DNA from 3 places in the Serratia sp. NPDC087055 genome. Region 1 is predicted to be linked to each of the others. Evidence: predicted binding sites of a transcription regulator. Region 1 holds the regulator's gene; each other region holds the start of a gene.
The links. Region 1 encodes PhoB, which activates phosphate uptake and scavenging genes when phosphate is short. Its sites were predicted from a motif close to CTGTCATAAAACTGNCNNAT; they were not measured.

Region 2: the regulator PhoB is predicted to act here: its motif matches at 3,152-3,171, upstream of pstS (phosphate ABC transporter substrate-binding protein PstS).
Region 3: the regulator PhoB is predicted to act here: its motif matches at 3,839-3,858, upstream of phoA (alkaline phosphatase).

The regions. Positions count from the first base shown of each region.
Region 1 covers NZ_JBJDOG010000001.1:2,713,439-2,723,423, forward strand. The annotation lists gene ACI2J2_RS12880 (mechanosensitive ion channel family protein) at 1-871, shown strand, start outside; gene ACI2J2_RS12885 (hypothetical protein) at 1,003-1,266, shown strand; gene proY (proline-specific permease ProY) at 1,807-3,213, opposite strand; gene brnQ (branched-chain amino acid transport system II carrier protein) at 3,285-4,604, opposite strand; gene ACI2J2_RS12900 (PstS family phosphate ABC transporter substrate-binding protein) at 5,205-6,143, opposite strand; gene phoR (phosphate regulon sensor histidine kinase PhoR) at 6,159-7,475, opposite strand; gene phoB (phosphate response regulator transcription factor PhoB) at 7,500-8,189, opposite strand; gene sbcD (exonuclease subunit SbcD) at 8,405-9,637, shown strand; gene sbcC (exonuclease subunit SbcC) at 9,634-9,985, shown strand, end outside.
Region 2 covers NZ_JBJDOG010000004.1:276,399-286,383, forward strand. The annotation lists gene pstB (phosphate ABC transporter ATP-binding protein PstB) at 1-40, opposite strand, end outside; gene pstA (phosphate ABC transporter permease PstA) at 95-976, opposite strand; gene pstC (phosphate ABC transporter permease PstC) at 987-1,943, opposite strand; gene pstS (phosphate ABC transporter substrate-binding protein PstS) at 2,035-3,075, opposite strand; gene glmS (glutamine--fructose-6-phosphate transaminase (isomerizing)) at 3,412-5,241, opposite strand; gene glmU (bifunctional UDP-N-acetylglucosamine diphosphorylase/glucosamine-1-phosphate N-acetyltransferase GlmU) at 5,522-6,892, opposite strand; gene ACI2J2_RS19450 (F0F1 ATP synthase subunit epsilon) at 7,190-7,609, opposite strand; gene atpD (F0F1 ATP synthase subunit beta) at 7,630-9,012, opposite strand; gene atpG (F0F1 ATP synthase subunit gamma) at 9,168-9,985, opposite strand, start outside.
Region 3 covers NZ_JBJDOG010000001.1:2,177,217-2,187,201, forward strand. The annotation lists gene ACI2J2_RS10300 (LysR family transcriptional regulator) at 87-974, opposite strand; gene ACI2J2_RS10305 (isochorismatase family protein) at 1,106-1,840, shown strand; gene ACI2J2_RS10310 (antibiotic biosynthesis monooxygenase) at 1,872-2,219, opposite strand; gene ACI2J2_RS10315 (helix-turn-helix transcriptional regulator) at 2,342-3,025, shown strand; gene ACI2J2_RS10320 (glutathione S-transferase N-terminal domain-containing protein) at 3,089-3,796, shown strand; gene phoA (alkaline phosphatase) at 3,932-5,359, shown strand; gene ACI2J2_RS10330 (GNAT family N-acetyltransferase) at 5,743-6,309, shown strand; gene ACI2J2_RS10335 (TetR/AcrR family transcriptional regulator) at 6,306-6,929, opposite strand; gene ACI2J2_RS10340 (NAD(P)H-binding protein) at 7,027-7,866, shown strand; gene mqo (malate dehydrogenase (quinone)) at 8,335-9,912, shown strand.

The DNA.
Region 1 (9,985 bases):
CCCGATCTCAAACCAGTTGCCGTTACGCGGTATTTTTCAGGGGCTAAAGCTGGTCGCCGCCATTTTGATTGGCATCATGATTGTTTCGTTATTGATGGGCAAATCGCCATTGCTGCTGCTCAGCGGCCTGGGGGCGATGACCGCAGTGCTGATGTTGGTGTTTAAAGACCCCATTCTCGGTCTGGTGGCCGGTATTCAGCTTTCCGCCAACGATATGCTGACCATCGGCGACTGGCTGGAAATGCCGAAATACGGCGCTGATGGCGCGGTCACCGACATCGGTCTGACCACGGTAAAAGTACGCAATTGGGACAACACCGTCACGACGATTCCGACTTATGCCCTGATTTCCGACTCCTTTAAAAACTGGCGTTCAATGTCGGAGTCCGGCGGACGCCGCATTAAGCGCAGCATCAATATCGATACCACCAGCGTACATTTCTTGTCGGACGAAGAGCAACAGCGGCTGAACCGCAATCCGCTGCTGCAGCGTTATCTGAACGATAAAACGCAGGAGCTGAGCCAGCATAATCAGCAGATTGCCGTAGATCTCAGTTCTCCACTCAACGGCCGCCGTCTGACCAATCTGGGCACATTACGTGCTTATCTGGTGGCATACCTGCGCGCTCACCCAGGTATCCATCAAAATATGACGCTCATGGTGCGCCAGCTAGCCCCGCAGCCGGAGGGATTGCCGCTGGAGATTTACGCCTTCACCAACACCACGGTCTGGGCGGAATACGAAAGTATTCAATCTGATATTTTTGACCATATTCTGGCGGTGATTAACGAATTCGATCTGCGGGTGCATCAGATGCCAACCGGCAACGACATGCGCAGCCAAATGCGGCAGGCAACAGAGATTTCCTGACGCAGACTGACGTAACTGTTTCTGCCGGTAATGACTATCAACCTATGGGCAACGGATGTCTCAGACCTCTTTTCTTTCGGCATAAAAACAGCGTTAATGCGCTGATTATCGCCCGCTGAAGGAAAAGAGGATTGCAGAAAAAATTACGCCCCCGACTGTTTACCCTACTGGCTGCCCTGATGTTTGTCGGCTGCCTGCACAGCGCCTCACTGGACGAAAGCCGTCTGAGCCGCACTTTGCAACCCGCACTGAGTACCCTGAGCAACAAAATGCAGGATATCCGCGAGATACTGGCACGCACCGCAGGCGATGAGCAGGAAGAACGATTGAATGACAGCAGCCTGCGCATTGAAGCCCGCGCCTCTGGTGACGACGAACCGGAAGATAAGCGATAAAAAAACACCGGCGCCAAGCCTAATGCCGATCGGCTAAGCCCGATTGGCATTTTTTATTCGGTCTCTGTAGGTTCAGTGCAGCCAGAATTGCCGTAAATATCTTATCTTTCTCTGTAGCCACAATGAACGGCAATTGGAAGGGCCGAGGGCGCGGCCCCTATGTCTTCAGTGTGACGTTGCGAGATGAAAGACAGTGGAAATGATGAGATGAGCATTGTGTTGGACGCCCTTGAAGACGTCGAACGCAAGAACAACGCATAGGCGAAACCGCCATGGACGGCGGTTTCAGGCGAGACAGGCAGGGACGCCTGTCGTAGCCGGCCGTGATGCGGCGTGATGAAGTGAGAGCCGTTGGCGCAGCCAACCGTCTGAGTGGGCAAAGGCGCGGGTTGCAAGGGACCGCGCCTTACGGTCCCTTGCTCGGTCGAGGCGTATGAGCGTCATGGTACGCTGCTCGTTTATCGACCGAAAAAAACGCTGAGCCCGCTAAAAAAACACCTTAAGTGACCAGCATTCGGCGCCAGGCCGGTGTCTTTATGTTCAATCCTGCTGTTGCGCCAGCAACGTCAATTTCTTCTGGCGATTAACCTTGAAGTAATAGCCCGCCAGCAGCACCACCACCCATACCAGACCGGCATACAGGGACACGCGGGTCGTTGGGAAGTAACCTATCAGACCGATGATAAACACCAGGAAAATGATCGCCACCACGGAAGTGAACACGCCGCCTCGTAGCGGGAAGGCCAGGTTCTTCACCTGTTCTTTACTCAGGCTACGGCGGAAAGCAATCTGAGAGAACAAGATCATGATCCACACCCAAACGGTAGCGAAGGTTGCCAGTGAGGCGATCACCAGGAACACATTTTCCGGCATGATGTAGTTCAGATACACCGCCAGCAGCAACGCAAACATCATCACCACAACCGTGACCCACGGAATGCCGCGTTTAGAGACCTTGCTGAACATCTTCGGCGCGTGGCCCTGTTCGGCCATGCCGTGCAACATGCGGCCTACACCAAACACATCGCTGTTAATTGCAGATAACGACGCGGTGATCACCACAAAGTTAAGAATACCCGCCGCCACGGTAATACCCATGTGTTGGAAAGTCAGTACAAACGGACTGCCGTTAGTGCCCACCTGATTCCACGGGTAGATCGACATGATGACAAATAACGTACCGACATAGAACACCAGGATACGCCACGGAACCGAGTTGATGGCCTTGGGAATCGAGGTTTTCGGGTCTTTGGCTTCGCCCGCGGTAATGCCGATGATTTCGATACCGCCGTAGGCGAACATCACCAGTTGCAGCGAGAGGATCATCCCCATAAAGCCGTTGCTGAAGAAACCGCCGTTGGACCACAGGTTATGGATCCCGGTCGGTTGCCCACCGTTGCCTATCCCCCAGATAATGATGCCGATACCGGCAGCAATCATGATGATGATGGTGGCCACTTTAAAGAACGAGAACCAAAACTCCAGTTCACCGAAGACCTTCACGCTCATCAGGTTGATGGCGCCGATCACCAGCACCACGCTAAGCACCCAAATCCAATGCGGCACCTCAGGGAACCAAATGCCCATATAGATACCGAAAGCGGTCACATCGGCAATGGCGACAATCAGGATTTCGAAACAGTAGGTCCAGCCCGTGATATACCCCGCCATAGGGCCAAGGTAGTCCTGCGCATAGCGTGAAAACGAACTGGCCTGCGGGTTGTTGACCGACATCTCGCCCAGCGCGCGCATGATAATAAAGGCGACGATACCGCCAATCAGGTAGGCCAGCAAAACGCTCGGGCCTGCCATTTTAATGGCGTCTGCCGAACCGTAGAACAGACCGGTACCGATAGCCGAACCCAGAGCCATAAAGCGAATGTGACGCGTACTGAGACCGCGTTTTAGCTTATTGGCCGCGGGGGCGGCAGGTGACTGTTGTTGCATGAAAATAACCCGTGTTTTTTAAACGTAAAAAAGCCACGGACAAGTCCGTGGCCCAAAATTTAGCCGGGAGATTAGGAGTGCGCGGTCACTTCAGTGCGCGTACAAACCCGGTCATAAATGGCGACCAGCACCAGTATCAACAGAGACGGCGGCAACCATGCCAACCCCTGATCCGCCAGTGGCAAGTGATTCGTCCAATTCGGCAGCAAAGACTGGAAGGTGGACGCTTTCACTGCGTCAAGGATACCAAACAACAGGCTGACTAACATCACCGGCGCGATGATACGCGGCGCGCTGTGCCACCAACGCAGGGTGAAGCTCAGCACCACCAGGACGATACACGGCGGGTAAATCGCGGTCAGCACCGGGATAGAGATCTGAATCAGATGGCTCAGGCCCAGGTTTGAAACCAGCATCGAGAACAGCCCCAGGATAAACACCAGCGTCTTATAGGAGAACGGCAGGTACTGGGCGAAGAACTCGGCACAGGCGCAGGTCAGGCCCACTGCCGTTACCATACAGGCGATGAAAATCAAGGCCGCCAGGAAGAAACTGCCCAACCCACCGAAGGTGTTTTGCACGTAAGCATGCAGAATCACCGCACCGTTGGTGGCATCTGGAACCAGCACGCCGCTACCGGAACCCAGTTTGAACAGGCTCAGGTAAACCAGCGTCAGGCCGACACCGGCGATCAAACCGGCCAGAATGGTATAACGCGTCAGCAGACCGGCATCTTTAACACCACGGGAACGCGCGGCATTAACGATAACGATACCGAATACCAGCGCACCCAGCGTATCCATGGTCAGATAGCCGTTAACGAAACCGGTAGAGAACGGAACGTTCTGATAAACCTCAGTCGCCGGAATTGGCGTACCCGCAGGCCAGGCCAGCGCGGCAATGCCGAGTGCACCCAGCGCAACAATTTTCAGCGGTGCCAACACGTGCCCCACGGTATCGAGCAGACGGCCCGGATACAGGGAAATGCCGATCACCAGTGCGAAATACACCAGGCTATAAATAAACAACGGCATGGCGCCATCACCGGTCAGGGGTGCAATACCCACTTCGAAGGAAACGGTCGCGGTGCGCGGCGTAGCAAACAGTGGGCCGACGGCCAGATAGCAGACCGTTGCCAGCAGCAAACCCGCGCGACGGCCAATTGGCGTGCTCAGGGCGTCAATGCCGCCACCCACACGAGCCAAGGCAATCACGGTCATTACCGGTAGGCCGACAGCGGTAATCAGGAAGCCGATAGCTGCTGTCCAGACGTGTTCACCGGACTGTAAACCGACCATCGGCGGGAAAATGATATTCCCAGCACCGACGAATAAGGCAAAGGTCATAAAACCCAATGCAATAATATCTTTTGACGTTAAACGATGACTCATACGATGTCGTGTTGCCTGTTCAAATGAAAAAAAGTGCCCGATATCGTGGTGGCGTTATGCCCCACCCGGTTGCCGGCTTGCCATTTCATCGCGAGACCAATAAGAGCAGAAAACGCATTTTTTCCGGCGTTTTGTCCTTATTCGAAAGTGACCACTCATGATGATGGGCAGAGTTTTAAGAGTTATAAATGGAGGTTTAGTCCGACAACGAGGCCTAAGTTAAACGTTTATAGCGTTGAAAGGCAAGGCGCATGACAAAAAGCAGAGCTATCGACCAGATAATCTTTAAGCACCAGTCGATCATAGTGGTTATCAATAAATATACAATACATGATTTGTATCATTTTTGAGCAACCATCTCACAAAACGTGAAACCTATAGCCAATGTCCGCGCGAAAACGCCAATAAACACTCAGTTTCCGCGCGGTATGAACGGGTTTCAGCCTTTATCAAAGCCGCCAAAAGAGGCTCATGACGTTTTTGCAGCTTATTCCACTGCGGCTGTCTGCCAACCTTTAACATGCGTGCAAGCCGCTGCAAAACGCGGCGCTTCGCCGCCGCCCGCGCAACGCCAAATCATGATGCGTGTTTCTGGAGCACTTATTTCAAGCCCAATGCCAATCGGGTTTTATGCAGGGTATCGGGGGGCAGCGGCAGATAACCGTCGTGATTAACCAGGTCTTGCCCGGTATCAGACAGTACGCGATCGAGGAAGGCTGCGGTCAGCGGCTCCAACGGCTGGTTGGGCGCTTTATTGATGTAGATATACAGGTAGCGCGACAGCGGGTAACTGCCATTGCGTACATTGGCATCATTGGGAGTGATATAGTTTTCACCAGACTCAGCCAACGGCAGTAGCCGCACACCACTGGCACGAAAACCGATGCTGGCGTAACCAATGCTATTGAGTGAACCGGCAACGGCCTGCACCACCGAGGCAGAACCGGGCAATTCATTGACGCGCGGCATAAAGTCGCCGCCGCACAGCGCACGCAGCTTGAAATAGCCGTAAGTACCGGAGGCAGAATTACGCCCAAAACGTTGCAAGGCTCGCTGCTGCCAATCACCGGTCAGCCCCAGTTCCCCCCAGCGCGTCAACGGTTGGCTTTCACCACAGCGCAGAGTGGCGGAAAAAATTCGGTCAAGCTGCTGCAGGTTAAGCCCACGCAGAGGGTTGTCCTGATGGACCAACACGACCAGCGCATCGACAGCGACCGGTACCGCCAACGGCGCATAACCGTAGCGGTGTTCGAACGCCGAAACCTCTGCCGCCTTCATCGGTCGGCTCATCGGCCCAAGCTGCGCCGCCCCTGCCGCCAATGCGGTGGGGGCAGTAGAGGACCCCGCGGCCTGGATCTGCAAATTAACGTTGGGATAATGCTGACTGAAATCTTGCGCCCACAGCGCCATGAGATTTGCCAGCGTATCGGAACCGACGCTCGACAAATTACCGGACAGCATGCCGTCCGGCTGCGCCAGCGCGCCACGACTCGCCAACAGCACCAGGCAAAGCAGTAGCCCTCGGGTCATTCGGATCATTGAGCCTCTCGCGCGTTAATTTTTCACCGCATTCTCTGATAAAGCTGCGGGAACAATCAACCGGTTAGGCAAGGTAAAAATGAATCGGGTACCCATGCCCTGTTCGCTGAGGATCTCCAGTCGAGCGTCATGATGACTTAATGCATGCTTAACGATCGCCAACCCCAACCCACTGCCGCCAGTCTGGCGTGAACGGGCCTTATCAACGCGGTAAAAACGTTCGGTCAGACGTGGAATATGCTCTGCAGCGATGCCCGGCCCGTTATCACTGACCTGGAACTGCGCGCCGCTTGGCGTTTGTTGCCAGCTCACCTCAATATTGGTGCCCTTTGGCGTGTGATTCACAGCGTTATACACCAGGTTGGATACCGCACTGCGCAACTGGTCGTCGTTGCCAAAAACCTTAAGCTGTTCGTTCACCCGGAAAGTAATCTCATGGTTCCCGCCGCTCAATGACTGCGCTTCGCGTTGCAGCACTCGCAGCATCAACGGAATATCGACCCGCTCGTTCATTTCTACATTTGGCGCGGCTTCAATACGCGACAGTGTCAGCAGCTGCTTGACCAGACCATCCATGCGGCGAGTCTGTTCCTGCATGGTGCCCAACGCTTTGCCCCGCAGCGAACCATCCAGCTCTTCGTCGCTCATCATTTCCAGGTAGCCCTGCAATACCGTCAGCGGAGTGCGCAACTCATGACTGACGTTGGCAAAGAAGTTGCGCCGGGCGCCTTCAAGCTGACGCATTTGGGTCACGTCACGCGCAACCATCAACAGCTGCCCTTCTGAATACGGCATCACGCGAAACTCAACGTAATGCTCATTGTTCAACTGCAGCGTTAACGGTCGAGAGAACTCCTGCTGTTGCAGATAGTGGCTGAATTCCGGATAACGCAGCAGGTTCAGGATGTGTTGGCCGTTATCTTCAGGCCAACGGAAACCCAGCAGATGCTGCGCCAACCCGTTACACCAGAAGATGTTACCTTCAACGGTCGTCATCACCACCGCATCGGGCAGTGACTCTGCGCCGCTGCGGAAACGTTTGATCAATAACGCCAGCTCACGACGTCGGCGACGGTTTCGCTGTTGCATCTGGTATAAGCCGTAAAACAGCGGTTCCCAGCTCCAGCGCCCGGGTGGCGGTGTCATGCTGCGGTCAACCCACAGCCAGTGAGAAAGTTTAAGTTGGTTGTAGAAGTTCCACACCAGCGCAGCCAGCACGGAGGCAAGCAGCAACCAGGGCAGATAACCGAAAATCAGCCCCAGTAATAAGGCAGGTAGGCAGAAAAGGGCCAGCTCCAGGGCCAGCCTCTTCCAGGATAGACGTTCTAACACGGCATATTCTCCAGCGCGGCGCGATCAGTAGCGCGTTGAGAATCGGTAGCCTGTGCCCCGAACGGTTTGAACCATTTTGTCATGACCAGTGGTCTCTAACGCCTTACGGAGTCGGCGGATATGCACGTCAACGGTGCGGTCTTCCACATAAACGTTAGTGCCCCAGACGTGATTAAGCAACTGTTCGCGGCTATAAACTCGCTCAGGGTGGGTCATAAAGAAGTGCAACAGCTTGAACTCGGTCGGCCCCATATCCAGCGCTTGCTCGTTGGCCATCACGCGGTGTGAGGAAGGGTCCAGGCTCAGCCCTTGCATTTCAATCACTTCTTCCACTGCCATGGGTGAAATACGGCGCATTACCGCCTTGATACGTGCCACCAGTTCCTTCGGCGAGAAAGGTTTGGTGATGTAATCATCCGCACCGACTTCCAGACCACGAACCCGGTCTTCTTCTTCACCACGCGCTGTCAGCATCATCACCGGAATATCGCGGGTTAGCGCTTCACGCTTCATATGCTTGATAAACTGAATGCCGGACCCCCCGGGTAACATCCAGTCGAGCAACACTAAATCAGGGAACGGCTCAGACAGGCGTGTCACGGCACTGTCATAATCCTCGGCTTCCAACGGTTGGTAACCATTCTGTTCCAACACAAAGCACACCATCTCACGGATCGGCGCTTCGTCTTCCACCACCAATATGCGTCTTGCCATCGTCAATCCTGCCAATGTGTTAGCTATCTGCGGGCGCCATTATGCGTCAGTTTTATGACACTTTTATGAAAAGAACACCCTGTTATAGGCAGTAAGCATAGCGATTATTTCCAACGTCAAAGAAAAATCATTCAGTTGTCATAATGATTCCGTCACGACAGCCGCCGCGGTGCCCTTTATAATCACCGCCATTAGCTTATCGCCCCGGGAGTGTCATGCGCCTGATCCACACCTCTGACTGGCATCTTGGCCAGTACTTTTTCACCAAAAGCCGTGCCGCCGAGCACCAGGCTTTTCTGCGCTGGCTGATAGACCAAATCGAGCAACATCAGGTGGATGCACTGATCGTCGCCGGGGACCTGTTCGATACCGGTTCGCCACCCAGCTATGCCCGCGAACTGTACAACCGCTTCGTGGTAGAGCTGCAACATACCGGCTGCCAATTAGTGGTGCTGGGAGGTAACCACGATTCCGTGGCAACCTTAAATGAGTCGCGTGAATTGCTTTCTTGCCTGAATACGACGGTGATCGCCAACGCGCAGGCTGAAACCGAACAGCAAATCGTGGTCCTGAACCAACGCGACGGCCAACCGGGCGCCGTGCTGTGCGCCATCCCGTTCTTACGCCCGCGAGATCTGCTTACCAGCCGAGCCGGTGAGTCAGGCGTGCAAAAACAGCAGGCGCTGCAAGAGGCCATCGCAGAACATTACCAGACGCTTTATCACGCCGCCTGTGCACGCCGCGACGCGCTCGGCCTGGCACTGCCTATCGTTGCCACGGGCCACCTGACAACGGTTGGCGTCACCACGTCCGATTCCGTGCGCGATATCTATATCGGCACGCTGGATGCCTTCCCGGCGCAAGCTTTCCCACCGGCCGACTACATCGCCTTGGGGCATATTCACCGTGCGCAGAACGTCGCAAAATCCGAGCACATTCGCTACAGCGGTTCGCCGATCCCACTCAGTTTCGACGAATTGGGCAAAGCAAAAAGCGTGTTCATGGTGGATTTCTCCGCAGGTACTTTGCAACAGGTCAGTACGCTGGACATTCCCAGCTTCCAACCTATGCAGCTTATTAAGGGTGATTTAGCGCAGATCGAGCACCAATTACGGCAGTTCGCCGATTATCAAGGTGAGTTGCCGGTGTGGTTGGATATCGAGGTCGCTACGCAGGATTATCTCAGCGACATTCAGCGCCGTATCCAACTGCTGGCCGATCAACTGCCCGTAGAGGTGGTGTTGCTGCGCCGCAGTAAAGAACAGCGCCGCCAGGCGATTGAACAACAGGACAAAGAAACGCTTAACGAACTGAGCGTCAATGACGTCTTCGAACGTCGTCTGGCGCAAGAACCTGATATGGCCGATGATCGCCGGCAACGCATGAGTCAAATGTTCCAGCAGGTCGTCGAAGCCGTTAGGCACCAAGATCAGGAGCCGAGCCAATGAAAATTCTCAGCCTGAGATTAAAAAATCTCAACTCCCTGCAAGGTGAATGGAAAATCGACTTCACTGCGGAGCCTTTTGCCAGCAATGGGTTGTTTGCCATCACCGGGCCAACCGGGGCAGGTAAAACCACCCTGCTGGACGCCATCTGTCTGGCGCTGTACCACCAGACGCCGCGCCTGAATGTCACACCGAGCCAAAACGAGCTGATGACACGCCATACCGCCGAGTCGCTGGCAGAGGTCGAGTTTGAGGTCAAAGGTGTCGGTTATCGCGCATTCTGGAGCCAGCGCCGCGCCAAAAATGCGCCAGACGGTAACCTGCAGGCTCCTAAAGTCGAATTGGCACTGC
Region 2 (9,985 bases), on a different contig from region 1:
CGCGTACCTGAATTTTGCTGCTGGAAGCGTCAGTAACCATACTCATCAAGACTTCTCTCTTTTCATCAGCGCCGCCATGGCAGCGCTCAAAATTTTATGAATGCTTTTGCTTGGCGAAAACCACACGCGCCAAGATATTCAGTAGCAGTACGCACAGGGTAATCAACAGCACCCCTGCCCAGGCCAGCTCTTGCCATTCGGCAAACGGGCTCATGGCGAATTTGAAAATAGTCACCGGTAAGTTGGCGATCGGCTGCATCAGGTCTGTGCTCCAGAACTGATTCGACAGCGAGGTAAACAGCAGCGGTGCTGTTTCCCCTGCAATACGCGCAATCGCCAGCAACACACCGGTGATAATGCCGGAAACCGACGCTTTCAACGTGATGGCAGAAATCATGCGCCATTTCGGCGTACCCAGCGCGTAGGCGGCCTCACGCAGCGTATCCGGTACCAGCTTCAGCATATTCTCGGTAGTTCGGATAACGATCGGCACCTGCAACAGCGCCAGCGCGATGATCCCAGCCCAGCCGGAGAAGTGCTGCATCTTCGCCACCACGATGGTGTACACGAACAGGCCCACGACGATCGACGGGGCTGATAGCAGAATGTCGTTAATAAAACGGATCACCTCTGCCAGCCAGGATTTACGGCCATATTCCGCCAGGTAAATGCCAGCCATGATGCCCAGCGGCGTACCGAACACGGTAGCCCACAGGATCAGCAGACCGCTGCCGGCGATGGCGTTCGCCAGACCGCCGCCTGCGGTGTTCGGTGGTGGCGTCATTTCGGTGAACAACGCCAGCGACATGCCATCAATGCCTTTGGTCACGGTAGAGAACAGGATCCACACCAGCCAGAACAGGCCAAAGACCATGGTCGCCATCGACAAAAACAGCGCCAATCGGTTCTTCTGACGGCGCCATGCCTGCATTTTGCGGCGGCTTTCTAACAGCGCCAGGTCGTTTTGCATTTCCATAGTCGCCACGTTAGCGTCCCTCATTCTTGGCCAGACGCATAACCATCAACTTCGACAGCGCCAGGACGATAAAGGTGATAACAAACAGAATCAGCCCCAGCTCCATCAGCGCTGCGGTGTGCACCCCTGATTCTGCTTCAGCGAATTCGTTGGCCAGTGCCGATGTGATGCTGTTACCCGGCATATACAGTGAAGCACTGTCGAGCTGATAGGTGTTACCGATGATGAAGGTCACGGCCATCGTTTCGCCCAGCGCGCGGCCCAAGCCGAGCATCACGCCCCCGATCACACCATTCTTGGTAAATGGCAGCACGATACGCCAAATCACTTCCCAGGTGGTGCAGCCGATGCCGTAGGCCGACTCTTTCATCATCACTGGGGTTTGTTCGAACACGTCGCGCATTACCGCGGCGATGTAAGGAATAATCATAATCGCCAGGATCACCCCAGCAGCCAGAATACCGATACCGAATGCCGGGCCAGAGAACAGCTCACCGACAATAGGGATACCCGACAAAACGTCGCCGACCGGGGTCTGGAAATATTTGGCAAACAGCGGGGCAAACACGAATAGGCCCCACATGCCGTACACAATACTCGGGATTGCTGCCAGCAATTCAATGGCGATACCCAGCGGGCGTCTCAACCAGTTAGGTGCCAGCTCGGTCAGGAACAACGCAATACCAAAGCTGACAGGCACGGCGATAATCAGAGCAATCAGCGAGGTGACAACGGTGCCGTAGATGGGTACCAATGCGCCGAATTGCTCAGCAGGTGCGTCCCACTCTTTTGTCCACAGGAAGGAGAAGCCGAATTTCTGCATGCTCGGCCAGGAGGCAAAGATCAGTGAAACAATAATGCCGCCCAGCAACAATAGGGTAATCAGCGCTGCCAGTTTTACCAGCGCGCTGAAGATAACGTCACCATTTTTACTCGGTGCTTTAATGGTCGGCTTGTACTCAGCCATAGATCACTCTCTATTTTAACCCTGGCAGGCCCAACATGGGTTAGACCCTGAAAACTGAGTGGGGCGCGCTGAAACACGCGCCCCTGCGTTGTTAGTACAGCGCTTTACCTGAACTGTCTTTTACGTTGGATTTCCATGCTGCACGCACCTGCTCGATAACTTCGTTCGGCAGAGTGGCGTAATCCAGGTCATTAGCCTGTTTGGCACCCGTTTTGTATGCCCAGTCAAAGAACTTCAGGACTTCAGTGCCCTGAGCTGGATTTTTCTGCTCTTTGTGCACCAGAATGAAGGTGGTGGACGTGATTGGCCACACATTGTCGCCTTTCTGGTCAGTCAGATCCTGAGCGAAGGTTTTGCTCCAATCCACGCCTTTGGCGGCAGCGCTGAAGCTCTCTTCTGTTGGGCTAACGGCTTTGCCGTCGGCAGAAATCAGCTTGGTGTAAGCCAGGTTATTTTGCTTGGCGTAAGCGTATTCAACGTAACCGATAGAGCCTGGCAGACGTTGTACGAAGGCTGCGATGCCGTCGTTACCCTTGCCGCCCAGACCGGTTGGCCAGTTAACGGTAGAGCCTGCACCGATTTTCTCTTTCCACTGTGCGTTGGCTTTTGACAGGTAGCTGGTGAACACGAACGAAGTGCCTGAACCGTCAGCGCGGCGGACAACGGCAATGTTCTGATCCGGCAGCTTAACGCCTGGGTTCAGTTTGGTGATCGCCGGGTCGTTCCATTTCTTCACGTTACCCAGGTAGATATCGCCCAGGGTTTTGCCGTCCAGGATCAGTTCGCCGGATTTGATACCCGGGATATTCACCGCCAGTACGACGCCACCGATCACGGTAGGGAACTGGAACAGGCCATCAGCAGCCAGTTTTTCGTCAGTCAAAGGCGCATCAGAAGCACCAAAGTCAACGGTGTTGGCAACGATTTGCTTCACGCCGCCAGAAGAGCCGATGCCCTGATAGTTAACTTTGTTGCCGGTTTCTTTCTGATAAGAATCTGCCCACTTGGCATATACCGGAGCGGGGAATGTCGCACCTGCACCGGTCAGGCTAGCAGCAGCGAACGCGGACACGGCGGTCAGGGAGAAAGTCGCTGCCACAATACTGGCGACGGTGGTACGCATCAGTTTCATAATCCCTCCTAATGGGATATTTAAAAATCGACTTCGAGTCGTTTTCATCAGAGTAAGTATTGCTGCAGGAGGGAAAATAGGACAGTTTGGTGACAGTAAAATGTACGAAATATGACAGTTATATTACAACGCAAAAAGAAACACAGTAATCAAATAAAAATCATGCAGTTAAAGACAAAAACACGCAATAATTAATCAATAAAAAAACACATTACATCTCATCTATCCGCTTGAATATGACAACTTTTATCCCGGCTGTCGCATCATTGTCATATTTGATTAGGCCATGAAAAAAGCCGGCGCAGTGGCCGGCTTCCAGAGTCTAACAAAGAGGGATTACTCTACTGTGACAGACTTCGCCAGGTTACGCGGCTGGTCAACGTCGGTGCCTTTGATCAGCGCAACGTGGTAAGAGAGCAACTGCAACGGCACGGTGTAGAAGATAGGAGCCACGATCTCTTCGACATGCGGCAACGGGATGATGGTCATGCCTTCGCTGCTGACGAAACCGGCGTCCTGATCGGCAAACACATACAGCTGGCCGCCGCGCGCGCGCACTTCTTCAATGTTGGACTTCAGCTTTTCCAGCAGTTCGTTGTTTGGCGCAACCACGATCACCGGCATATCGGCGTCGATCAACGCCAGCGGACCGTGTTTCAATTCACCGGCAGCATAGGCTTCCGCGTGAATATAGGAGATCTCTTTCAGCTTCAGCGCCCCTTCCATCGCGATCGGGTACTGATCGCCACGGCCCAGGAACAATGCGTGATGCTTGTCGGAGAAACCTTCCGCCAGCGCCTCGATGCTCTTATCCATTGACAGCATCTGTTCGATACGTGCCGGCAACGCCTGCAGGCCATGCACAATGTCATGCTCAACGCTTTCTGCCATGCCTTTCAGACGGCCCAAACGCGCCACCAACATCAGCAATACCGCAAGCTGGGTGGTGAAGGCTTTGGTCGAAGCAACGCCGATCTCTGTACCGGCTTTGGTCATCAGCGCCAAATCGGACTCACGCACCAGTGAAGAACCGGCCACGTTGCACACCGCCAGCGACCCCAGATACCCCAGTTCTTTCGACAGGCGTAGCGCCGCCAGCGTATCGGCGGTTTCACCGGACTGCGACAGCGTAATGATCAGGCTACCTGGACGCACGGCAGACTTGCGGTAACGGAATTCGGATGCAATTTCGACGTCGCAAGGGACGCCAGCCAGGGATTCGAACCAATAACGCGCAACCATCCCGGAGTGATAAGACGTCCCACAGGCGATAATTTGCACGTGCTGAACCTTCGACAGCAGTTCGTCGGCACGCGGGCCCAGCTCGCTCAGGTTGATTTGGCCATGGCTGAAACGCCCTTCAAGGGTATTCTTCAACGCCAGCGGCTGTTCATAGATCTCTTTTTGCATGTAATGGCGGTAAGCGCCTTTATCACCCGCATCGTACTGCACCTGGGATTCAATCTCAGGACGCTCAACGGCGTTGCCCTGCTTATCGAAAATGCTCACGCTGCGGCGGGTCATTTCTACCACGTCACCTTCCTCAAGGAAGATAAAGCGGCGGGTAACCGGCAACAGTGCCAACTGATCGGATGCCAGGAAGTTTTCACCCACGCCACGACCGATAACCAACGGGCTTCCGGAACGTGCGGCCACCAGCACGCTTGGGTCACGGCTGTCCATCACCACGGTACCATAAGCGCCGCGCAGCTGAGGGATCACACGCTGAACGACTTCCAGCAAAGTGCCACCCTGGCGCTGCTCCCAATGCACCAGGTGAGCAATAACCTCGGTGTCGGTCTCGGAGCTAAAGTGATAACCGCGTTCGATCAGCAGTTCACGCAGCGGTTCGTGGTTTTCGATAATGCCGTTATGCACTACCGTAATGTAATCAGAAACATGCGGGTGCGCGTTAGCTTCGGTAGGTTCACCGTGCGTTGCCCAGCGGGTGTGAGCAATACCGGTGCCCCCATGCAATTCATGTTGTTCTGCGGCTTCGGCCAGTTTATTCACTTTGCCTACACGGCGTAAGCGGTTGACGTTCCCTTCAGCATCCACCACAGCCAAACCCGCTGAGTCGTAGCCACGGTATTCAAGGCGGCGTAACCCTTCCAACAGAATCTCTGCAATATCACGTTGCGCTACTGCGCCTACAATTCCACACATCAGTTGTATTCCTAATTAAACGCCTTTCGGGGCGCTTTCGATGTCTTGACCTGATTTTGCCGGTTTTTACCGTGCTTCCCCGAGCCTGTAGATGGTGGGGATTATCCTCTTCATCTTTCGCGCTGCTGCGTTATTGGCTACGAGTGCTCATCCCAGTCACTTAGCGAACTAAGCTCCAGGGAATTCACACTCTTGCCACCTAGCAGCAACGCAAAATCTATTGAGGACTTTTATGTTTTGTATTGGGCTCGTAAGCAGAGCCCAACGCAAAACACACTCGTTATTTCTTCTTCACCGGGCGCTGCCAGCCCTGAATATGCACCTGCTTGACGCGGCTCAGCACCAGTTCGTCATCAGCGATATCACGGGTTACTGTAGTACCGGCAGCAATCGTTGCGCCTTTACCCACAGAGACCGGTGCCACCAGTTGGGTGTCAGAACCGACAAACACACCGTCGCCAATAAGGGTTTTATGCTTGTTGGCGCCATCGTAGTTACAGGTGATGGTTCCAGCACCGATATTTACATCATCGCCAATCTCGGCGTCGCCAAGGTAACTCAAATGACCTGCTTTTGAGCCTTTGCCCAAGCGCGCCTTTTTCATTTCTACGAAGTTACCGACATGAGCACCGACAGCCAGCTCAGCCCCAGGACGCAGGCGAGCAAAAGGACCCACGGTACATTCAGCGGCCAACACCGCGTCTTCCAACACGCTGTACGGACTTATCTCGCAATCATCGCCGATCACGCAGTTTTTCAACACGCAGCCGGCACCGATTTTCACGCGATCCCCGAGCTTAACCGACCCTTCAATAATAACGTTGGCATCAATAGAGATATCACGACCGTGCACAAGTTCCCCGCGGAGGTCAAAACGCGCCGGATCCAGCAGCATTACGCCCGCCAACAACAACTTTTCAGACTGTTCTGCCTGATAAATACGTTCAAGCCGCGACAACTGCAGGCGGTTATTCACGCCTTCTACTTCGCTCAGGCGCGATGGGTGCACCGCTTCAATTTTCTTACCGTCAGCATGAGCCAGCGCAATAATATCGGTGATGTAAAACTCACCCTGCGCGTTGTCGTTGTTCAGCATCCCCAGCCAGCGTTTTAGATCGCCGCCATTAGCCACCAGGATACCGGTGTTGATTTCATTAATTTGACGCTGGGTTTCGCTGGCGTCCTTATGCTCGACAATCCCCACCACTGCATCATTCTCACGCACGATACGGCCGTAGCCGCTTGGGTCAGCCAGTTTCACCGTCAGCAAGCCAATGCCACCTTGTGGCTTCGCGGCCATCAAGCGTTGCAAGGTATCGACAGAAATCAGCGGGACGTCGCCGTACAACATCAGCACGTCTTCGTCATCGGCAAAATGTGGTGCAGCCTGTTGCATGGCATGACCCGTACCCAATTGCTCGGCCTGTAACACCCAGTTCAGTGCGCCGTCAGTCAACGTACTTTTCAGCAGATCGCCGCCGTGGCCATATACCAGATGGACATTTTTCGCGCCCAATTTCATTGCGGCATCAATGACGTGCTGCACCATGGGCTTACCCGCTAATGGATGTAACACCTTGGGAAGATCGGAATACATGCGTGTTCCCTTGCCCGCGGCGAGGATCACCACACTCATTGTGCTGTTAGACATAAGCAACCTGATAACTCCATTTTAATAGACGAAAGTAGAACCTTTTAGTGACGATATTACTACATATTTCTCTTCACGAACCCGGCCCAGACCATGGGGCACTAAGCACGCCGCCGCTAAGACGCTCACAGCCCAGAGATTGGCAGAACTGTCGGCGATCGGAGACATTTTTAGCCTCTATAACCGGTTATAACACCACTGTGCCAACCTGGCTGAAATGCTTATTTTAAAGCAAAAAAAAAGCGACCAAATAGGCCGCTTTCTTAATTTTGACTGCGTTATAAACGAGCCAAAATATTACATCGTTCTTCTGGTGAGCTCGATAACGCGCAATTTTGCGATCGCTTTCGCCAGTTCTGCAGATGCCTGAGCATAGTCGACATCGCCATGAGAGCTGTTGATATGTTCTTCAGCTTTACGCTTAGCTTCCAACGCTCTCGCTTCGTCGAGGTCCGTTCCACGGATAGCAGTGTCAGCCAGCACGGTGACCACGCTCGGTTGTACCTCAAGGATACCGCCGGACAGGTAGATGAACTCTTCTTCACCGTGTTGTTTAACAATACGCACCATGCCAGGCTTGATGGCAGTCAGCAGCGGCGCATGGCCAGGGAAAATCCCCAGTTCGCCTTCGCTACCTGTCACCTGGATCTTTTGTACCAGGCCGGAAAACATATGTTTTTCCGCGCTGACTACATCCAGATGGTAAGTCATAGCCATATCACCCTCCTCTCAAGGCGTTACAGTTTCTTGGCTTTTTCCACCGCTTCTTCAATGGCGCCAACCATGTAGAACGCTTGTTCAGGCAGGTGGTCATAGTCGCCGTCCATAATGCCTTTGAAACCACGGATGGTGTCTTTCAGCGATACGAACTTGCCCGGAGAACCGGTGAAGACTTCTGCCACGAAGAACGGCTGAGACAGGAAGCGTTGGATTTTACGCGCACGGGATACGACCAGTTTGTCATCTTCTGACAGCTCGTCCATACCCAGGATTGCGATGATATCTTTCAGTTCCTGGTAGCGTTGCAGAATGGACTGCACGCCACGCGCTACATCGTAGTGCTCCTGGCCAACTACCAGCGGATCCAACTGACGGCTGGTGGAATCCAGCGGGTCAACGGCCGGGTAGATACCCAGAGAAGCGATATTACGGCTCAGTACCACGGTTGCATCCAAGTGAGCAAAGGTGGTGGCTGGTGACGGGTCAGTCAAGTCATCCGCAGGAACATAAACGGCCTGTACGGAGGTGATAGAACCGGTCTTGGTAGAGGTGATACGTTCTTGCAGAACGCCCATCTCTTCCGCCAGCGTTGGCTGATAACCTACCGCAGATGGCATACGGCCCAGAAGTGCGGACACTTCGGTACCGGCCAGGGTATAACGGTAAATGTTGTCAACGAACAGCAGAACGTCGCGGCCTTCATCACGGAATTTCTCCGCCATGGTCAGACCGGTCAGAGCAACGCGCAGACGGTTACCCGGTGGCTCGTTCATTTGGCCGTAAACCAGGGATACTTTGTCCAGTACGTTGGAGTCGTTCATTTCGTGGTAGAAGTCGTTACCCTCACGAGTACGCTCACCCACGCCTGCAAACACGGAATAACCGGAGTGCTCGATCGCGATGTTACGGATCAGCTCCATCATGTTTACAGTTTTACCCACACCCGCACCACCGAACAGACCGACTTTACCGCCCTTAGCGAACGGACAAATCAGGTCCATAACCTTGATACCGGTTTCCAGCAGGTCCTGGGAGTTGGACAGATCTTCGTAGCTTGGCGCCGGACGGTGAATCGCCCAACGTTCTTCTTCGCCGATGTCGCCTTTCATGTCGATTGGTTCACCCAATACGTTCATGATACGGCCCAGGGTAGCTTTACCTACCGGTACTTCAATTGGGTGTTCCAGATCGTTCACTTTCAGACCGCGGCGCAGACCATCTGAGGTCCCCATCGCGATACAGCGAACTACGCCACCGCCCAACTGCTGCTGAACTTCCAGCACCAACTTCTCGGTACCGTTTTCTACCTCAAGAGCATTGTACACTTTTGGTACGGCATCCTGAGGGAACTCGACGTCCACTACGGCGCCGATTACCTGGATAATCTTTCCAGTAGCCATCTTGAATCCTCTACGTAATTCGTTTACCCGGCCTAGTTCAAACTGCTGGTGCGTTGACTGTCTTATCTCACCCCAGTGGCTTACTTTAGTAAGCGCCTAGGGACGTGCCAGTTGTCGCCTTCCCGCAATCTGAACGATTTAGGGTAATAACCTGGTTAAACCGCGGAGGCTCCCGAAACGATCTCGGTGAGTTCCTGAGTGATGCTGGCCTGACGAGCCTTGTTGTATACCAACTGCAGCTCTTTGATCAGGCTACCGCCGTTATCGGTTGCGGCTTTCATCGCTACCATTCGTGCGGCCTGCTCGCTGGCCAGGTTTTCCACGACGCCCTGATAAACCTGCGATTCCACATAGCGGCGCAGCAAGGTATCAAGCAGCACTTTTGGATCGGGTTCATACAGGTAATCCCAAGATTTTTTCTTCAGCTCACCGTCATCGGAAGGCGGCAACGGCAGCAGCTGAACGATCTGCGGTTCCTGGGACATCGTATTGATAAATTTGTTGCTGACAATGTACAGCTTGTCCAAACGACCTTCGTCGTAGGCTTGCAGCATCACTTTCACCGGTCCGATCAGGTCTGACAGGGAAGGTTTATCCCCCATGCCGGTGACCTGGGCAACAACGTTACCGCCAACGGAACCAAAGAAAGAGGCCGCTTTAGAGCCAATCAGCGCCAAATCAACTTCAACGCCTTTTTCGGACCAGCCTTTCATCTCTGCCAACAGACGCTTGAACAGGTTGATGTTCAAGCCGCCACAGAGACCACGGTCAGTCGACACCACCAGATACCCGACGCGCTTAACGTCACGCTCATCCAGGTACGGGTGCTTATATTCCAGATTACCCAGAGCAAGGTGACCAATCACTTTGCGCATGGTCTCTGCATAAGGACGGCTGGCCGCCATGCGTTCCTGCGATTTACGCATTTTGGAGGCGGCGACCATTTCCATCGCTTTAGTGATCTTTTGCGTGT
Region 3 (9,985 bases), 540 kb from region 1:
ATAATCTGCGCGAATGAAAAAAGGCTTCTGTTCATCAGTTATGAATATGACAAAAGGACCAGGCTGTCAACGATCAAAGAAACGCGCTAAGCGCACCAGGTGTCACGGATAAAATCGGCAAACAGCCGAACTTTTTGCTGAACATGGCGACGCGTCGGGTACACCGCGAACAGTTGATGGGTGTGGCTGACACTATCCGGGAATAATCTCACCAACCGACCTGCAGCAATTTCGGGATCGGCGACAAATGATGGCAACGAACCAATGCCTAACCCTGCGCCAATCATGTCACGCAGCATCAGGCTGTTATTTGCAGTGAACCGCGGTTTGACCACCACGCTCATATCTTCTTCACCCAACGTAAAATGCCAATGCCCAGGCTTTTCAGCTAATGAATATGCCAGACAATGATGCTGCTGCAACTGCACCAACGACTGCGGAGTGCCGTATTGCGCCAGATAAGCCGGTGCAGCACAAATCCGTTGCTGTACCTCGGCAAGGGCGCGGGCACTCAGAGAAGAATCCGGTAAATGGCGGCGAATACGCAGAGAAATATCAAAACCCGCCGCCACCACATCCAACACTCGGTCATCCAGCGTCAGTTCAACCTGAAGTTCAGGGTAGCGTTGCATAAACTGCGGCAACAAGGGTGATAACACCATCAGGCCAAATGACAGCGGCGCATTGACACGTAACGTGCCGGCCACCCGTTGAGTCGTATCAGCAACCGACTGCTCCAGCGCATCAAACTCTGCTAATAACCGACACGCCTCCTGATAATACAGCTGTCCCGCCTCGGTCAGGCTCATGGTACGCGTGGTGCGCGCGATCAACACCGTGCCCAACCGAGTTTCCAACTGCTTGATCTGCTTGCTGAGGGCCGCGGGTGTTACCGACAAGTCCTCGGCTGCCTTGTAAAAACTGTTGCGTTCAACCACTCGGCGGAATGCCCGCATCGCCAGTAAAACGTCCATATAATTTCCAAAAAGTTAATTATAAATTAAATAAACCACAGATTATTAACCTAAACAACATCAGTAAACTCCAGATCAGCCACTTCATAACGTGAAGTGAAATCAATAAGTTGATCATCAAGGAGTTCAAAATGAAAAAGACCCTCATCGCCCTGCTGCTCGGCCTGAGCAGCGCAGCAACACCGCTCGCCTCGTTGGCGCAACCGACAGCGAACACCGCAACGCGTCAAGCTGGCTACGTTCAACCCCTTACTGCCGAAAACAGTCTGTTATTGATGGTCGATCTGCAAGACATGTTCGGCATGACCATCTCCTCTATTGATCAGACCAACCTGGTGAACAACGCCACGGGCATCGCCAAAGCAGCCAAGGTATTTAATGTGCCCACCATTTTGGCCTCAGCTAATGCCAAAAGCTTTGCTGGCCCGTTTTTTCAGCAGGTAACCCAAGCCCGCCCTGATTTGAAGGTGTATGACCGCACCGCAATTAACGTCTGGCAAGATCCTCGGGTGGTGGAACAAATCAAGCAGTCTGGTCGCAAGAAGATCATTATTGGCGGCCTGTGGACGGCCAGTTGCGTCATGTTGCCGGCGCTGTCTGCACTGGGAGAAGGTTACGAAGTCTACATTTTGTCGGACGTCACCGGGGATATCACCGCAGATACTCAACACAATGCGATGCAGCGACTGATTCAGGCCGGAGCCACACCGGTAAACTGGGTGGCGCTGATGCTGGAATGGCAGCAGGATTGGAGCCACAAAAACACGGCCGGCGGAGTTTTAAAGATTGCCAGTGAACATGGCGCCAGTTGGGGCATGGGGGCAAACTACGCTGGCGCAATGAACGTCGGCAGCGAAGCCAAATAATCGCGCCCTGATAGCCCGCTCAGGCGGGCTTTTAACCAACGTGATAGCCGCGACTGTCCTGAGGGGCCTGTTCCCGCTGATCCAGGCCATAATCGCGCACCACTTCTGCTACCCGCAGGCGATAGTACGCCAACACGTCATGGCGCCCACGCGCCTGCGCAGCCCGATGCTGTTCGATGTTGCGCCACTGTTGAACTGCCGCCTCATCACGCCAAAAGGAAAGCGACAGCAACCGCTGCGGATCGGCCAGGCTTTGAAAACGTTCAATGGAAATAAACCCGTCAATTTCCGCCAACAGCGGTTTCAGTTCGGCAGCCAAATTAAGGTAGGTTTCACGTTGCCCGTCGGCAGCCTGCAATTCAAAAATAACGGCAATCATAATGTGCTCCTGTCAGAGGTAAATTCAGGGCAAACTGCCATGAGGTTCTCCCTCACGCCAGGCCGGTGTGAAGACACATCCTAGCGCTAGACGGACTGCAATACTTCGCCTAAGCTCGAAATATGAATGACATCCATATTGAAGACCGTTTGGCAGCGCTGACTGCCGCCATTGCCGACCGAACCCGGGCACGTATGCTGTGCCTGCTGATGGATGGGCGTGCCTACACCGCAACGGAGCTCAGTGCGGCGGTTGAAGTGGCGGCCTCTACCGCCAGCGGCCATCTGGCGCGCCTGCTGGAGCAGCGATTGATCCTGTGTATCAAGCAGGGGCGCTATCGCTATTTCCGTCTGGCCGGGCCGGCGGTCGCAGCCGCGCTGGAAACGCTGATGGCGCTGGCCGGTGTCGAAAAACCCATCGTAAAAAGCAGTACCCCAACGTCCCTGCAGTTCGCCCGTACCTGTTATGACCATATGGCCGGTGAAATCGCGGTAAAATTGCACGATCGTTTGCACCAGCTATGCTGGCTGGAAGGCGACGAACATTACCGGTTGAGTGATATGGGCCGGACGGCTTTAACTCAGTTGGGCGTTGACTGTTCTGCGGCACTTTCCCGGCGGCGTTTCGCCTGCGGCTGTCTGGACTGGAGCGAACGTAAAGCCCATCTTGGTGGCGCACTGGGTGCCGCGTTGCTCAATACATTTATCGAACGCAGTTGGATCCGACGCCAACTCGATAGCCGCGAATTGCAACTCACCCCCGCCGGTAAAAAAGTGCTGAAAGCACATTTTGATATCACGCTCTAACCCTGCGCCGCGTTAGCTTTGCTGCAATACTGAGAAAGCACAACGTCAACCCGAGGACTCTTCATGATCGATCAAACCCAATTCCCGATCGTCAAACGCTGGCCCGCCCAGCATCCTGAAAGGCTACAACTTTACTCTCTGCCTACGCCCAACGGCGTCAAGGTTTCCATCATGTTGGAAGAGATAGGTCTACCTTATGAACCGCACCTGATTGATATCGGCAAGAACGAGACATGGACACCGGAATTTCTGTCGCTGAATCCGAACGGCAAAATCCCGTCGATCATCGATCCCGATGGTCCTGATGGCAAACCGCTGGCCCTGTTTGAATCCGGCGCCATCCTGTTATATCTGGCGGAGAAAAGCGGGAAGTTTCTGCCGCAGGATCCTGCCCTGCGTTATGAGACTATTCAGTGGGTATTCTTCCAGATGGCGGCGGTCGGCCCCATGTTCGGTCAACTTGGTTTCTTCCACAAATTCGCCGGCCGCGAATATGAGGATAAGCGCCCATTAGAACGCTATACAAATGAATCCAAGCGCCTGCTCGGCGTGCTGGAAAGCCGACTGGAAGGCCGTGATTGGATCATGGGCCAGGATTACAGCATCGCCGACATTTCACTGCTGGGTTGGGTGCGTAATCTGATCGGCTTCTATGAAGCCCGCGAGCTGGTTGAATTCGACAGTTTCCCACGCGTGGGACAATGGCTGGAGCGTGGCCTGGCACGCCCGGCAGTGCAGCGCGGTTTGAATATCCCCGCCCGTAACGCATAATTTATCGCCTGGGATAGCCGCCCGGCTATCCCATTCTCACTCCCGTCATAAAAGTGTCACGCACCTGCTCTACCCTCCTTACGTAACAAATTGATGCTAATTATGTTGTTATATTACGACAAGGAGCTTTCCCCCATGCAACATTCCGTTTCCCTGATCGCCGGTGCCGTGTTATCCGCCTTACTGTGTGCCACCGCCTTCGCCGATGACACCACCGTCAATACCGCAAGCCTTTCCGAGCGTGCAGCACGCGGCGACATCGTCGAGCCTGGTGGCGCACGCCGACTGAGCGGCGACCAAACCGCGGCACTGAAAGCGTCACTGTCCAACACCACGGCCAAAAACGTGATTTTGCTGATCGGCGATGGCATGGGTGATTCTGAAATTACCTCGGCACGTAACTATGCCGAAGGTGCAGGCGGCTATTTTAAAGGCATCGATGCCCTGCCGCTGACCGGCCAATATACCCATTACTCACTCGATAAAAAAACCCACAAACCCGACTATGTCACCGACTCCGCCGCCTCAGCGACCGCATGGTCGAGTGGTGTTAAAACCTATAACGGGGCTCTCGGCGTCGACGTCAACGGTAAAGATCAGCCGACGCTGTTAGAGATTGCCAAAGCTGCGGGTAAAGCCACGGGCAACGTCTCTACTGCCGAACTGCAAGACGCTACGCCGGCAGCACAAATTTCTCACGTTACCTCGCGTAAATGCTACGGCCCGGAAGAGACCAGCGAAAAATGCGCAACCAACGCGCTGGAAAACGGTGGCCGTGGTTCCATCAGTGAGCAGTTACTCAAAGCCCGCGCCGACGTCACGCTCGGCGGAGGTGCCAAATCCTTTAATCAGCTCGCGAAAAGCGGCGAGTGGAAAGGAAAATCACTGAAAGACCAAGCAACGGCACTTGGTTATCAATGGGTTGAGAACCTCGATGCCCTGAACGCCGTGAGCGTGGCTAATCAGCAAAAACCGCTGTTGGGGCTGTTTGCCGGCGGTAATATGCCCGTTCGCTGGCAAGGGCCGAAAGCCACCTATCACGGCAATATCGACAAACCGGCGGTAACCTGCGAAAACAACCCGGCACGCACTGCGGATATCCCAACGCTGGCAGCCATGACAGAAAAAGCTATCGATCTGCTGAAAACCAATCAAAACGGTTTCTTCTTGCAGGTTGAAGGGGCGTCGATCGACAAGCAAGATCATGCCGCTAACCCATGCGGTCAATTTGGTGAAACTGTCGATTTGGATGAGGCCGTACAAAAAGCGCTGGAATTCGCCCGTGCCGATGGCAATACCCTGGTGATCGTCACCGCTGACCATGCCCACTCCAGCCAGATTATCGCTGCCGATGCCAAGGCCCCCGGCCTGACGCAAATGCTGACCACCAAAGATGGTGCGCCAATGACCATCAGCTACGGGAATTCGGAAGAAGATTCTCAGGGGCACACCGGCACACAATTGCGGGTCGCCGCCTACGGCCCACATGCCGCCAACGTGGTTGGGCTAACCGATCAAACCGATCTGTTCTATACCATGCGTGACGCCATGGCGATTAAGTAAGCCCGTGGCTGGTTAAATCTGACCCCCATTCATCCCTTGTATTTCAGGCGGTGAATGGGGCCTTTACCCTTTAAAACCCCCCTGCAGCTGCTATATTGAAGCGCCATTTTCGCTTATGAGAAGAACTTTTTACGGCGTTACTCCGTTGGGCTGGCTCCTTGTTTGCTTTCATGCCGTCTCTCGGTGAAAATCGGTTTTGATTCTGTCTGTGATATCAGGCAGGCTAAGCCTCATTCTCGAAGGCCCGATCACTCCCGGCAACGTTGAGCTGCAAGTGACTGCTCTGAGTATCATGACCGCTGGTCAAACCCTGCAAAAACTGTTACCCCGCTTGTTGAAAAACCGGTGTCAGCCTGCCCAACAATAAGGAGCTATTTTTGAATGTGATCACCTTGCCCTTCGCCACAGAACGTCTGCAACTGCGCCGCTTTACGCCTGCCGATCTCGATGCCTATGCAACTTACCATCGCTTGCCAGAGGTTTATCGGTACCTGTACGCGCCAACACCCAACGACGTGCAACTGGCCGACCTGCTTGCCGATGCAGTGGCTTCGCGCTTTAGCAAAGACGGAGACGTTTTTTATTGTGCCGTCACGGTGAAAGACAGCGGCGATCTGATCGGTGAAGTCCTGTTAAAGCTGGCCAATCGCGCCGCGTTACAAGGAGAGATTGGCTATATCTTCAACCCGGCCTATGCGGGTAAGGGCTATGCCATTGAGGCAGTACGGGCAGTCCTGGAGCGCGGGTTTAACCAAGTGGGTTTTCACCGTATTTTTGCCCGTCTCGATGCCGCCAATCGCAGCTCGATCGGCGTGGTTGAACGTTTGGGAATGCGTAAAGAAGCGCACCTACGACAAAATGATCGCTTCAACGGTGAGTGGGGTGATGAGCTGATTTACGCTCTGCTGGCTGAAGAGTGGAATCAGGCATTGGTGCAAGACAAGCTTTAGGCATCTGCCAGCATCTTTGCCGCCATCTGTTTATAACTCGCCACCAACTCGCGGCCCTCATCCGGGCCGGTACTCACCGCGAGCCGCATCGTGGCTTCCCCCAAATGCATCAACAAGAAGGCAGCATGCTCAACCGATGCAGGATCCGCTTGCGGCCGCAGTCGACGTATCGCCGCTGCCAGCAATGCCCCGTTCAGCCGGCTTTCCGCCACTTCCTCTTCGCGCAGAGTCTTGTTGGCCTGTGTCGCTGCCCAGATATCCCGCATGACAGGTTCAGCCAGAAACAACGCATAATATTCATCGATCAGGCAGTTAAACGCTTCAATTAGCTGGGGTAACGACTGGACTTGGACGAGCCCCTGTTCAATACATTCACGCGCTTCCTGGTTATAACCTTGTGCCAACACGCGGACGATCGCCGTTTTATCCGGGAAATACTGATACAGCGCCCCGATAGAAATACCGGCATTCTGCGCCACTTCACTCATGCGCATTGCATCGCTGCCCTGCGCGGCGATCAGTGCAGTCGCACAATCCAGAATCAATTTTACCTTTTCCCGGCTGCGCGTTTGGCTGGGTTTACGCCGCAATGCGGGCGATTTTTTTTGCTTATCATTCATCATGCATCGTCCTTTGAACAAAAAACTGCCTTGACAATAATACGAGGGTTTATCATATTTACAAAACATGAGTAACACTCACATTTGGAGCAGCACCATGAACACCAACCAAAACGGGTCACCCATTCTGGTTTTAGGCGCGACCGGTAAAACTGGCAGCCGCGTAGCAGCACGGTTACAACAGCTGGAGATACCCGTACGCGCAGCGCATCGTCGTGCAGCCATTCCTTTCGACTGGCAAAATAGCACCACCTGGCACACGGCCTTACAAGGTGTCAAAAAGCTGTACCTCAGTTTCCAACCCGATCTCGCCGTGCCGGGCGCCATCGATACCCTGGAGCACTTTTGCCAACAGGCAGTAAATCGCGGCGTGCAAAAAATTGTGCTGCTCAGTGGCCGGGGTGAAGACGAGGCTCGCCAAGCGGAGGACGTGGTTAAAAACAGCGGTGCAGATTGGACGGTGTTGCGTGCCAGTTGGTTTATGCAAAATTTCAGCGAGAGTTTTATCCTCGACGATCTGCTAAATGGCCAGGTTTACTTACCGCCGGGTGAGATCCCCGAACCTTTTATTGATGCAGAAGATATTGCCGACGCTGCGGTCGCGGCCCTCACCCAGCCTGGCCACAGCAATACGTTGTATGAACTGAGCGGCCCGCGTTTGATGACCTTTGCGCAAGCGGTTGGCGAAATCGCCCTTGCCAGCGGACGCGAGATCCACTACCAGCAGGTGCCTGTCGCCGATTACGTCGACTACCTGCGGGAAGCGCAACTACCGGCGGAAATGATCGCACTGTTGGAATATCTATTTAGCACCGTACTGGACGGGCGCAACGCTTCAGTGACCGACGGCATTCAGCGCAGTCTGGGGCGTGCACCGCGTGATTTTAGCGCCTACATCGCGGACACGGCTGCCAGCGGCGTTTGGCAACCGCGTTAACATTCATCACCCAGGCAGCCGCAGGGGGCGAATATATTCGCCCCGATTAATTCATGCCCCCCCCCAATCCGGTATAACTGCAAATATATCGCGGGTATTCCATCGATATGCGATGATAACGAAATATCGTTTAAATCAGCGACAATTAAACCCTGCAAATATAGCGGTTATATTTAAATAAAAATACCAAATGAATTATTCCTGCCTTTAATCCGCTTTTTTTAATTACAAAAGTAGTTTTTAACAATATTGCAAACAATAATATCCCCTCAGTAACCAGAGTTGAACAACCTGTCCCCAGACAGCCTGTAATAATCCACTTTTCGTTAAAAAAAACGATTAACAAAAAGACATTATCACTGCGACTCGGCTTTGCCGGGCGGGTTAGTTTTACTTATTTCCAGGGTAGCTCCCGATAAATTCTTTCACCTGCAATGAGTAGAATTTACACACAAGAGATTTAATTTAATGAGAAAATTACTCGTCCTGATTTTCTGTCTGAACCTGTTTGGCGTTACGCAACAGGCCGCAGCAGAAGAGAATAAGACCGTTGATGTGGTACTGATCGGTGGCGGCATCATGAGCGCCACGCTGGGGACTTACCTGCATGAGCTGGAACCAAACTGGTCCATCGACATGTACGAACGCATGAACGGTGTGGCAGAAGAAAGCTCCAACGGTTGGAATAACGCCGGGACAGGCCATTCAGCCTTCGCTGAAATGAACTACACCCCAGAGAAAAAAGACGGCACCATTGATATCAGCAAAGCCGTGGTGGTAAACGAGTCTTTTGAAATCTCTCGTCAATTCTGGTCTTATCAGGTGAAAAATAATGTCCTGAAAGATCCAAAATCTTTTATTAACAGCGTGCCACATATGAGCTTTGTTTGGGGTGACGATAACGTCAACTTCCTGCGCAAACGCTATGCAGCGCTGCAACACAGCACCCTGTTCCGTGGTATGGAGTACTCAGAAGACGCCAACCAAATTAAACAGTGGGCCCCACTGGTGATGGACGGTCGCGATCCGAAGCAAAAAATTGCTGCGACCCGTATGCCGCTGGGCACCGACGTGAACTTTGGCGTGATCACCCATCAACTGGTGGATACGCTGACCAAAAATCCAAACTTCAAGCTGAACCTGAGCCATGAAGTCCGCGACATTAAGCGCAACGCCGACAACACCTGGCGCGTGACCGTGGCCGATCTGAACCGTGACGGTAAAGAAACCACCGTGAATGCCAAGTTCGTGTTTATCGGCGCAGGCGGTGCGTCCCTGACCCTTCTGCAAAAAACCGGCATTCCTGAAGCAGACGGCTATGGTGCTTTCCCGGTCGGCGGTCAGTTCCTGGTGACCACTAACCCGGACATCGCTAACCAACACCTGGCCAAGGTTTATGGCCTGGCCAGCGTAGGTTCACCACCGATGTCGGTTCCACACCTGGATACCCGCATGCTGGATGGCAAGCGTGTCTTGCTGTTTGGCCCGTTCGCCACGTTCTCCGGCAAGTTCCTGAAAAACGGCTCGCTGTTCGATCTGCTGCATTCCCTGAGCACGTCCAACCTGATGCCGATGACCCACGTCGGGCTGGATAACTTCGACCTGGTGAAATACCTGGTTGGTCAGTTGATGATGAACGACGACGACCGTTTCGCAGCGCTGAAAGAGTACTTCCCTGAAGCCAAACAGGCCGACTGGAAACTGTGGACTGCCGGCCAACGTGTGCAGATCATCAAGAAAGATGATGAAAAAGGCGGCTTGCTGCAGTTCGGTACCGAAGTGGTCAGTTCTGAGGACGGCAGCATTGCCGCTCTATTGGGCGCATCACCGGGTGCTTCCACCGCTGCACCAATCATGTTGCACATGATGGAAAAAGTCTTCAAAGACAAAGTGGCGACGCCAGAATGGCAGAGCAAACTGAAAGAAATTATCCCGTCTTACGGCCACAAGCTGAATGGGGATATTGAAATGACGAACAAGATCCGCGGCTACACCAGCAGCGTGTTGCAGTTGGACTATATCGAAGTGAAGCCGGAAACAAACTGATACCCGTTTCCCCCTTCTCTCAAGGCCGCCTCGTGCGGCCTTTTTTATTTCCCGCCACAGCAAGAGCACTTTT